Linked DNA regions of Sporichthya brevicatena. The protein of the gene in region 2 interacts with the protein of the main gene of each other region in a pairwise test. Links are inferred from orthologs where the notes say so. Each region holds a gene or a part of one and is shown on either strand. Other genes may lie near its edges.

Region 1 (4,994 bases), on a different replicon or contig from region 2:
AACGCGAACTGCTCGGTGCTGTACGCCTTCTCGCCTGCCTGCTCCCCCGGCGCGGGGGGCGTCTCCGGCCCGTCGTCGCTCATGCCGCGGCTCACGACCGGTAGAGACGGCGCTTGGCGATGTACTGCATGACGCCGTCGGGGACGAGGTACTGGATGGACCGGTCGGTGGCGACGCGGGCGCGGCAGTCCGTCGAGGAGATCGCGAGCGCGGGGATCTCGACCAGGCTCACCTTCGCGCCGGGCAGGCCCGGGTCCGCGAGCGCGTGGCCCGGCCGGGTGCAGCCGACGAAGTGGGCGAGTTCGAACAGCGTCGCCGGATCGCGCCAGGTGAGGATCTCCGAGAGCGCGTCCGCGCCGGTGATGAAGAACAGTTCGGTGCCCGGGCCGTAGGCGTCGCGCAGGTCGCGCAGGGTGTCGATCGTGTACGTCGGGCCGGGCCGGTCGATGTCGACGCGGCTGACCGAGAACCGCGGGTTCGAGGCGGTCGCGATCACGGTCATCAGGTAACGGTCCTCGGCGGGCGCGACCTCGCGCCCCTCCTTCTGCCACGGCTGCCCGGTGGGCACGAAGACGACCTCGTCGAGGCCGAAGGAGTCCGCGACGGCCGCCGCGGCCACGAGGTGCCCGTGGTGGATCGGGTCGAAGGTGCCGCCCATCACCCCGAGGCGAGGTCCCGGCGCGCTCACGGCAGCGTCCGCACCAGGGGTCACCGCCGGGCTGGCGTCACTTGTGGCGGTTGAAGGACAGCGTGCCGAGCAGCATCAGGGTGAGCACGACGAACACGGAGACCCCGACCAGGTAGGGCTCGTGCTGGGTGCGCTCGGCGTGCTCGGCCTCGGCGGCAACCACGATGTTGGTCACGGTCTGCACGATCACGGCGTCGGCTCTCCTGGATCTTGCGGCTCACTACTGCGGACAGGCGTCAGGACGCAGCATTTCACGTCCCCTTCTTGGCAGAGTGGGCGGCATGCGACTCCTGGTGCTCGGCGGGACGCGGTTCGTCGGGCGCGCGCTCGTGGACGACGCGTTGGCGCGGGGCTGGGAGGTCACCGCGGTGCACCGGGGGCTGACCGGCGCGCTGCCCGCCGGGGTCCGCGTCCGGACCGCCGACCGGACGTCCGAGGCCGCTCTCGCGGACGCCCTGGGCGACGGGACCTGGGACGCCGTCGTCGACACCTGGGCCGGGGCGCCGGCGGTCGCCGGGCTCTCCGCGCGCCTGCTCCGGGGCCGCGCGGGCCGGCTCGGGTACGTCTCGTCGCTGTCGGTGTACGAGTGGGGCGCGCACGGAAACGAGTCCTCGCCGGTCGTCGCCGGCGACCCGGCCGCCACCGACGGCGACTACGCCGCGGTCAAGCGCGGCGCCGAACTCGCCCTGACCGAGGTCTTCCCCGACGCCGTCCTCGCCCGCGCGGGGCTCATCCTGGGCCCGCACGAGGACATCGGCCGGCTGCCCTGGTGGCTGGACCGGATCGCCCGCGGCGGCCCCGTGGTGGCCCCGGGACGGCCCGCGCGGCCCCTGCAGTACGTCGACGCCCGCGACCTCGCCCGCTGGCTCCTGGACGGCGTCGCGGGAGACCTCGCGGGCCCCGTGGACGTCGTCAGCCGCTCCGGGCACGCGACGACGGCCGACCTGCTGCAGGCCTGCGTCGAGGTGACCGGCTCCGACGCCCGGCTGGTCTGGGTCGACGAGGAGCGCCTCGCGGCCGCCGGTGCCCAGCCGTGGACCCACCTGCCCTGCTGGGTCCCGGAGTCCGGCGAGTTCGCCGGCTTCCTGGAGTCCGACACCTCCCTCGCCGCCGCGACCGGCCTGGCCTGCCGCCCGGTCCGCGACACCGTCGCCGACACCTGGGCCTGGCTCCAGGCCGAGCCCCGGCCGCCCCAGCGCCCCGACCGCCCCGTCCACGGCCTCCCGGCCGAGATCGAGGCCCACCTCCTCGCGGGATGACGTCCCGCAGACCCCCCGTGTCAGCCCGCACCAGGGCCGACACCCCACCGCTGCGGGATGACGTCCCGCAGACCCCCGTGTCAGCCCGCACCAGGGCCGACACCCCACCGCTGCGGGACGTCATCCCGCAGGGGTGGGTCAGCCGCGGATGTGGCCGTCGCCGGTGACGACGTACTTGGTGCTGGTCAGCTCCGGGAGGCCCATGGGGCCGCGGGCGTGGAGCTTCTGGGTCGAGATGCCGATCTCGGCGCCGAAGCCGAACTCCCCGCCGTCGGTGAACCGGGTCGAGGCGTTGACGACGACCGCGGCGGCGTCGACGGCCGCGACGAACCGGCGCGCAGCGCCCTGGCTGCGGGTCACGATCGCCTCGGTGTGGCCGGATCCGTGCTCGCGGATGTGGGTGATCGCGTCCTCGAGCGACGGGACGACGGCGGCGGCGATGTCGAGGCTGAGGTACTCGGTGTCCCAGTCCTCGGCGGTCGCGGGGACCACCTCGGCGCCGGCGAGGCGGGCGAACTCGGCGTCGCCGTGGACCGTGACGCCGACCTGGCCCAGCGCCGCCACGGCCCGCGGGACGAACGCCTCCGCGACGTCGGCGTGCACGAGGACGGTCTCGGCCGCGTTGCAGACGCTCGGGCGTTGCGCCTTGGCGTTGACGAGAATCCTCTCGGCGACGTCGAGGTCGGCGTCCGCGTCGACATAGACGTGGCAGTTGCCGACGCCGGTCTCGATCACCGGCACCGTCGACTCCTCGACGACCGACTTGATCAGCGACGCCCCGCCGCGCGGGATCAGGACGTCGACCAGGCCGCGGGCGCGCATCAGGTGCTTGACGGCGTCGTGCGTGTCGCCGGGGACGAGCTGGACGGCGTCGGCGGGCAGGGCGGCGGACACGATCCCGTCGCGCAGCGCGGCCACGATCGCGGTGTTGGACGCCTTCGCCGAGGACGAGCCGCGCAGCAGCACCGCGTTGCCGGACTTCAGCGCCAGGCCGGCGCCGTCGGCGGTCACGTTCGGGCGGGCCTCGTAGATGATCCCGACGACCCCGAACGGGACGCGGACCTGCCGCAGCTCCAGGCCGTTCGGCAGCGTCGAGCCGCGGACGACCTCCCCGACCGGGTCGGGCAGCCCGGCGACGTCCCGCAGGCCCTGGGCCATGCCGGCGATGCGCCCGTCGTCCAGCCGCAGCCGGTCGATGATCGCCGGCGGCGTCCCCCCGGCCTCGGCGCGCGCGCAGTCGGCGGCGTTGGCCTCCAGGATCTGCGGCGCCGCGGCGAGCAGGGCGTCGGCCATCGCGTGCAGCGCGGCGTCCTTGGTGGCCCGGGAGGCCACGGCCAGGTCGGTCGCGGCCACGCGGGCCCGGCGGGCGGTGTCGAGGACAGCGGTCTCGTCGCTCATGACCGCGAGTCTAGTTCGCGTCCGTCCGCGCCTCGCACCGCGATTTCCGCAGGTCAGCCGCCCTGTCAAAAAAGGGTGTCACCCTTTTTTGACGGGGCCGGGGGGCCGGGGGCGGTCAGAAGGGGCGGACGCCGGGGCTGACCAGGGGCGTCGTGCCGCCGCGGCGGCGGTAGGTCTCGCGGTCGACGACCTCGAGGCCGACGATCGACCAGGCCGGGAGGCCCGCGGTGATGCGGTGCTCCCCCCACAGGCGCAGGGCCATGGCCAGGGCGTCGTGGACGTCCGGGGCCTCCTCCCAGTACCGGACCTCGGCCCGGTCGGCGGCGTAGCGGCCCGACATCAGGAACGGGTGGTCGAGCCCGAGCCGCTCCAGCCCGGCGCGGACCTCGTCCGGGCAGACCGCGGGTCCGGCGACCGTGACGGTGACGTGCCACAGTCGCTCACCGTCACCGCCGTTGCCGTCGACGGCGCGCAACCGTCCGCGGAAAACACCTGAGGGATCGTCCACGGTGGCCTTTCGATTCCGGTCAGTTACGGAGAGTGGCGGAGGAGTACCAGGTCGTCCCGATGGACGATCTCGCGTTCGTACGCCGGTCCCAGTTCTGCGGCGAGGTCCCGGGTCGAGCGCCCGAGCAGACCCGGAATCTCTGCCGCATCAAAGTTGACCAGCCCGCGGGCCACCGCGTGACCGTTTTCGTCCAGAAGGTCCACGGGATCTCCGGCGACGAACGTCCCGGCGACCCCCGTCACGCCCGCCGGCAGGAGCGATTTCCGGCCTCCGACCACGGCTTTCACCGCTCCGGCGTCCAGCGTCAGCGACCCGCGCGGGGTGGTCGCGTGGGCGAGCCAGAGCAGGCGCGTGGCCGCCCTGCGCCCGGTCTTCGTGAAGTGGGTGCCGACCGGTCCCCCGGTGAGGGCCGCGTCGGCGGACGCCGCGGCGGCGAGGACGACCGGGATGCCGGCCGTGGTCGCGATACGGGCCGCGTCGACCTTGGTGGTCATGCCCCCGGTGCCGACGCCGGCCGACCCGGCCCGGCCGAGCACGACCCCGTCGAGGTCCTGCGGACCCCGCACCTCGGAGATCAGCGTCGCGCCCGGCTTGCGGGGGTCGCCGTCGTAGAGCCCGTCGACGTCGGAGAGCAGCACGAGCAGGTCCGCGTGGACCAGGTGCGCCACCAGCGCCGCGAGCCGGTCGTTGTCGCCGAACCGGATCTCGTGGGTCGCCACCGTGTCGTTCTCGTTGACGATCGGGACGGCCCGCATCTCCAGCAGCCGGTACAGGGTCCGCTGGGCGTTGCGGTGGTGCGCGCGCCGGATCATGTCCTCGGCGGTCAACAGGACCTGACCGACCGTCAGGTTGTAGCGGGCAAAGGATTGTGCGTACCGCGCGACCAGCAGACCCTGCCCGACGCTGGCCGCCGCCTGCTGGGTGGCGAGGTCCTTCGGACGGGTCTTGAGCGACAGTGGTGCGAGCCCGGCAGCGATCGCACCGGACGAGACGAGCACGACGTCGACACCGGCCTTGCGCCGCGCGGCGATCACGTCCACGAGGGCGTCGACGCGCTCGTTGTCGATCCCCCCGCGCGCGGTGGTCAGCGAGGACGACCCGATCTTGACGACGACGCGGCGGGCGGCGAGGACGTCCCCGC
Region 2 (5,575 bases):
GCCCCGGTGGGTGAGCCGGCGCACCAGTTCCTCCCAGCTCGGCGGCTTGAGGAAGACCAGCAGGGCCTCCGGCATCGCCTGGCGGACCTGACGCGCGCCCTCGAGCTCCAGCTCCAGGAGGACCGACCGGCCGGCGGCCAACTGATCCTCGACCGGCAGCCGCGGCGTGCCGTAGAGGTTGCCCGCGAACTCCGCCCACTCCAGCAGGTCGCCGGCGGCCGCCATCGCCTCGAACTCGGCGCGGCTGACGAAGTAGTACTCGACGCCGTGCCGCTCCCCCGGACGCGGGAAACGCGTCGTCGCGGAGACCGACAGCCACCACTCCGGGTTGTGTGTGCGCAGGTAGGCCAGGAGCGTGGACTTCCCCACACCCGAGGGCCCGGAGAGCACGATCAAGCGCGGCGCCGAAACCGACGCCCCGTCAGATGCGGACAACCTCAGCTCGAGCCGAAGTCGCGCTCGAGCGCCGCGATCTGGTTCGTCCCGAGGCCACGGACGCGGCGCGTCTCGGAGATGCCCAGGCGCTCCATGATCTGCTTCGCGCGCACCTTGCCGACACCCGGCATGGACTCGAGCAGGGCCGAGACCTTCATCTTGCCGATGATCTCGTTCTCCTGCCCCTCCTTGATCACCTGAGCGAGGGAGGCCCCGGAGTGCTTGAGCCGGTTCTTCACCTCAGCGCGCTCCCGCCGGGCAATGGCGGCCTTCTCAAGTGCTGCGGCGCGCTGCTCGGGAGTCAGCGGGGGAAGGGCCACGGCAGGGTCACCTCGACTTACTCGTTCGGACTCGACTTCGTGATGGCATCCGCCGTGCCACCAGCGGCGACGCTACCGCAAAACGGCTGCGTACAGGTCACCGGCCCGGGCGGCGGCATCCGCCAGCGCGGCCGGGTCCGGGCCTGCCCCGAGGATCTCCCGCGAGACGCTCGGCAGGACGTGCGGCGCGACGGGACCGAAGAGCCGGCGCAGGTCGTCCGCGCCGCCGCCCTGGGCGCCGAGGCCGGGCACGAGCAGCGGTCCGTTGATCGCCAGGTCCTCCGCGGTGTCACCGATCGTGGCGCCCACGACGACGCCGATCGAGCCCTGGGGGCTCTGGCCGGCGTTCACCGCCGCGACTGCGGAGAGCATGCTGCCGGCCACGGTGCGTCCCTCGGCGGTCCGCGCGTGCTGGACCTGCGGGCCCTCCGGGTTCGAGGTCAGGGCGAGCACGAAGACACCGCCCCCGTGGGCCGTCGCGGCGTCCAGGAAGGGCTGCAGCGAACCGAAGCCCAGGTAGGGCGAGACGGTCAGCGCGTCGGCGCACAGCGGGCTGGTGGGGTCAAGATAGGCCTGCGCGTAGGCGGCGGCGGTGGTCCCGATGTCGCCGCGCTTGACGTCGAGCAGGACCAGCAGCCCGGCCGCCCGGGCGTCCGCGACGGTGCGCTCCAGGGCGGCGACCCCGGCCGCCCCGAACCGCTCGAAGAACGCCGACTGCGGTTTCACCACGGCGACGCGACCGGCCAGTGCCTCGACGACGGTACGGCCGAACCGCTCCGCCCCCGCGGCGTCGTCCGGGAGCCCCCAGGACTCCAGGAGCGAGGCGTGGGGGTCGATGCCGACGCACAGCGGACCGTGCGCCGCGACCGCGTTCCAGAGCCGCTGGCCGAAGGGTTCCGTCATGCCCTCGACCCTACGCCTCGGCTGTGACAGGCAGATTGACAGCGATACCGGGGCTCACCGCGAGCCCGGCGATCACCGCGCCGCGATCGGGTCCACCGCTCCGGCGCCGGGCCGTCGCGGCGAGGACTCGGCGGTGATGTGCACCTCGTCCCCCGCCTCGATCCCGAGGTGCCACGCCTCGCCGCGGGTCAGCTGGGCGGTCACGAGCTCGTCGTCGTGGGTCCGCACCTCGACGCGCACCTCGAACCCGAGGTGCGTGACGCGGTTGACCTTGCCCGCGACGGACCCCGGCGCCGGCAGGCGGGACAGGACGAGGTCGTGCGGCCGGACGAGGCGGCCGCGCAGGGTCGCCACCGGCCCGAGGAAGCGCAGGACGAACTCGGTCTGCGGGTTCTCGTAGACCTCGCGGGGCGTGCCGACCTGCTCGATGCGGCCGGCGTTCATCACCACGATGTGCCCGGCGACGTCCATCGCCTCCTCCTGGTCGTGGGTGACCAGGACGGTGGTGACGTGCACCTCGTCGTGGAGGCGACGCAGCCACGCCCGCAGCTCCTCGCGCACCTTCGCGTCGAGGGCCCCGAACGGTTCGTCGAGCAGCAGCACCTTCGGGTCGACCGCCAGCGCCCGGGCGAGCGCCATGCGCTGGCGCTGGCCGCCGGAGAGCTGGTTCGGGTACCGGTCGTGGTAGCCGGCGAGGCCGACGATGCCGAGCAGTTCGTCGACCCGGGCGTCGATCTGCGCCTTCGGCTTCTTGCGGATCGTCAGACCGAACGCGACGTTGTCCCGCACCGTCATGTGCTTGAACGCCGCGTAGTGCTGGAAGACGAAGCCGATGTTGCGGCCCTGCGGGCGGACGTGGGTGACGTCCTGGCCGGAGATCACGACCGTCCCCGCGTCCGGCTCCTCGAGCCCGGCGATGACGCGCAGCAGCGACGTCTTGCCCGAGCCCGACGGGCCGAGCAGCGCCGTCAGCGACCCGTCCGGGATGACGAGGGAGACGTCGTCGAGAGCCTTGAAGTCCGAGTAGAACTTGGTGACGTTGGAGACGGTGATCACTGCTTCGCCCTCCGGCGGTTGACGAGGGTCATCAGGAGCAGGGTGAGCAGGGCCAGGGCCATCAGCACGGTCGCGGCCGAGTACGCCCCGAACGTGTTGCGGTCGTCGGTGTAGCGGGCGTGCACGAGCAGCGTCAGGGTCTGCGACTCCCCGGGGACACCACCCGCGACGACCGTCAGCGCGCCGAACTCCCCCAGCGAGCGCGCGACCGTGAGCACGACGCCGTAGACCAGACCCCAACGGATCGCCGGCAGCGTGATGCGCCAGAACGTCTGCCACCGCGAGGCACCGAGGGTCGCGGCGGCCTGCTCCTGCTCGTCGCCGATCTCGTGGAGGACGGGCTCGACCTCGCGCACGACGAACGGCAACGTCACGAAGATCGTCGCCAGGATCATGCCGGGCAGCGAGAAGATGATCCGGAAGCCGTTCTCGGCGAGTGCGCCGAACCAGCCGTTGACGCCCCACAGCAGGATCAACGAGACGCCGACGACCACCGGCGACACGGCGAACGGCAGGTCGACGATCGCTTGGACGACGCCGCGGCCGGGGAACTTCCCCCGGGCCAGGGCCAACGCCGTGATCACGCCGAACACGACGTTGATCGGGACGACAATCGCCACGATCAGCAGTGAGAGCTGGACCGCGGACTGGGCCGCGGGCGTCGTGACCGAGTCCCAGAACGGGCCGAAGCCGTTCTCGAACGTGCGCCAGAAGATCATGCCCAGCGGCACCGCGAGCAGGACCCCGAGGTAGCCCAGCGCGAGCAGACGCAGCGTCAGCTTCGTGGAGGTCTTGGTCTGCACGGCGTCAGTGCCTCCGCGCCGCGCGGGCGCCGACGACCCGCAGGACCAGCAGGACCAGGAACGAGATCGCGAGGAGCGCGACGGACACCGCCGCGGCGTTCACCGGGCGGTCGACCTCGATCTGCGTGGCGATGTACTGCGACGCGACCTCGGTGTCGCGCGGGATGCCGCCACCGATGAGCACCACCGAGCCGAACTCGCCGATCGCGCGGGCGAAGGCGAGACCCGCGCCCGAGAGCAGCGCGGGGGCCAGCGCCGGGAGGAGAACCCGGCGGAAGATGACGACGTTGCTCGCCCCCAGCGAGGCCGCGGCCTCCTCGGCCTCGGCGTCGAGCTCCATCAGGACCGGCTGCACCGTGCGCACCACGAACGGCAGCGTGACGAACAGCAGCGCGAGCACGACGGCCGGTTTGGTCGCGACCAGGTTGACGTTGATCGGGCTGCGCGGGCCGTAGAGGCTGAGCAGGACGATGCTCGCGACGATCGTCGGCAGCGCGAACGGCAGGTCGATGAGGGCGTTGACCACGCCCTTGCCGGGGAACTCGTCCCGGACGAGCACCCACGCGATCAGGGTGCCGACGACGACGTTGATCAGAGCGACCAGCACCGAGACGCCGAGGGTGAACGTCAGCGCCGACTTGGCCGACGGCGCGGTGACCGCGTCCCAGAACCCGTCCGGACCCTTCTCGAACGACTTCGTCGCGACGGCGGCGAGCGGCAGCAGGACGATGAGGGAGAGCCACAGCGTGGCGACGCCGAGCCCCACCGGACCGACGCCGCCGACCGGCGGCGAGAACGCGCGCCGCCAGGAACGCCGAGGCGCCGGCGCCGAGGAGGGCGCCGGCGTTCCCGGAGAGTCGACGGTCAGGCTCACGCGTTGATCTCGGTGTAGATCTTGGTGATCAGGCCGTTGTCGGCGTCGAAGAGTTCGGCGTTGATCTTGTCCCAGCCACCCTGCTCGTCGATCTTCCAGAGCTTCTCCGGGCTCGGGTACTTGTCCTGAAACTCGGAGAAGATGTTCGCCTTGACCGGGCGGAAGCCGGCCTGGCCCCACAGGCGCTGACCCTCGTCGGAGTAGAGGAAGTCGCGGAACGCCTCGGCGGCGGCCCGGTTCTTGGTCTTGTTGATGATCGCGAACGGGTTCTCGATCAGCAGCGTCGACGGCGGCGTGACGTACTCGACGTCCTCGCCGTCGTTCTCGAGCAGGATCGCCTCGTTCTCGTAGCTGATCAGCACGTCGCCGGTGCCGCCGGTGAACAGCTCGGAGGCCTCGCGGCCGGACTTCGGCTGACCCTTGAGGTTCTTGACGAGCCCCTTCACCAGGTCCAGGCCGGCCTGCTGGTCCGTGCCCCCGTTGCTCTTCCAGAGGTACGGCGCGAGCAGGTTCCACTTCGCGGAGCCGGACGAGAGCGGGTTCGGGCTCACGATCGTGATGTCGTCGCGGAGCAGGTCGTCCCAGTTCTTGATGTTCTTCGGGTTGCCCTTGCGGACCACGAGCGTGACGACGGAGCTGGCCGGGACGCCGTGGTACTCGTCCTCCTTCCAGTTCGCGTCGATCAGGCCGGCCTTGACCAGGCGGGTGATGTCGGGCTCGAGGGAGAACAGGACGATGTCGGTCGGCAGCCCCGACTCGACCTTGCGGGACTGGTCGCCGGAGGCGCCGTAGGACTGGGAGAAGAAGACACCGGAGCCGGCCTCGGTCGCGTTGAACGCGGGGATCACCTTGTCGAAGCCGACCTTCGGCACGGCGAAGGCGACCAGCGAGAGCGTGGCCTTGCTGCCCCCGCTCTGGGGTGCCGAGGACCCCTCGGTGCCGGCGGAGCCGCCGACGGTGTCGTCGGAGCCACCCCCGCACGCGGAGAGGAGGACGGCTCCCGCGGTGCCGGTGAAGAGGGCCGTGAACTGACGGCGGGACATGACGGAGCCACGCGGGCGGGCGGTAAACATGACATGAAGTATCGAGTTACTGGTCTTCAATGTCCAGCAACTCGCTAGAGATTGTCATCTCACTCGGGTTCCTGTCCAGACTCGGAGTGCAAAATGTCTGGACATGTCCAG

What was found. Proteins that work in one complex are often made in the same cells at the same time.
Region 1: the proteins of ABD401_RS15930 (region 2) and ABD401_RS21590 interact in binary tests that used the Escherichia coli proteins (3 or more experiments, as listed by UniProt). The link is inferred for Sporichthya brevicatena from one-to-one orthologs.

Annotation. Positions count from the first base shown.
Region 1 is NZ_BAAAHE010000046.1:22,440-27,433, reverse strand. Bases 1,216-4,013 are described here. They hold ABD401_RS21590 (glutamate-5-semialdehyde dehydrogenase), read right to left. Parts: upstream 3,346-4,013; coding sequence 2,086-3,345; downstream 1,216-2,085. Other genes in these bases: proB (glutamate 5-kinase), read right to left, coding at 3,877-4,013; ABD401_RS21585 (hypothetical protein), read right to left, coding at 3,461-3,853; ABD401_RS21595 (NAD-dependent epimerase/dehydratase family protein), read left to right, coding at 1,216-1,947. In the rest of the region: ABD401_RS21610 (LCP family protein), read right to left, coding at 1-83; nadD (nicotinate-nucleotide adenylyltransferase), read right to left, coding at 92-658; ABD401_RS21600 (hypothetical protein), read right to left, coding at 726-878; more of ABD401_RS21595, read left to right, coding at 970-1,215; more of proB, read right to left, coding at 4,014-4,994. UniProt on the Escherichia coli protein: Catalyzes the NADPH-dependent reduction of L-glutamate 5-phosphate into L-glutamate 5-semialdehyde and phosphate. The product spontaneously undergoes cyclization to form 1-pyrroline-5-carboxylate.
Region 2 is NZ_BAAAHE010000026.1:65,262-70,836, reverse strand. Bases 723-3,671 are described here. They hold ABD401_RS15930 (sulfate/molybdate ABC transporter ATP-binding protein), read right to left. Parts: upstream 2,715-3,671; coding sequence 1,731-2,714; downstream 723-1,730. Other genes in these bases: cysT (sulfate ABC transporter permease subunit CysT), read right to left, coding at 3,522-3,671; cysW (sulfate ABC transporter permease subunit CysW), read right to left, coding at 2,711-3,517; pyrF (orotidine-5'-phosphate decarboxylase), read right to left, coding at 828-1,658; mihF (integration host factor, actinobacterial type), read right to left, coding at 723-755. Outside these bases: gmk (guanylate kinase), read right to left, coding at 1-441; more of mihF, read right to left, coding at 438-722; more of cysT, read right to left, coding at 3,672-4,391; ABD401_RS15915 (sulfate ABC transporter substrate-binding protein), read right to left, coding at 4,388-5,464. UniProt on the Escherichia coli protein: Part of the ABC transporter complex CysAWTP involved in sulfate/thiosulfate import. Responsible for energy coupling to the transport system.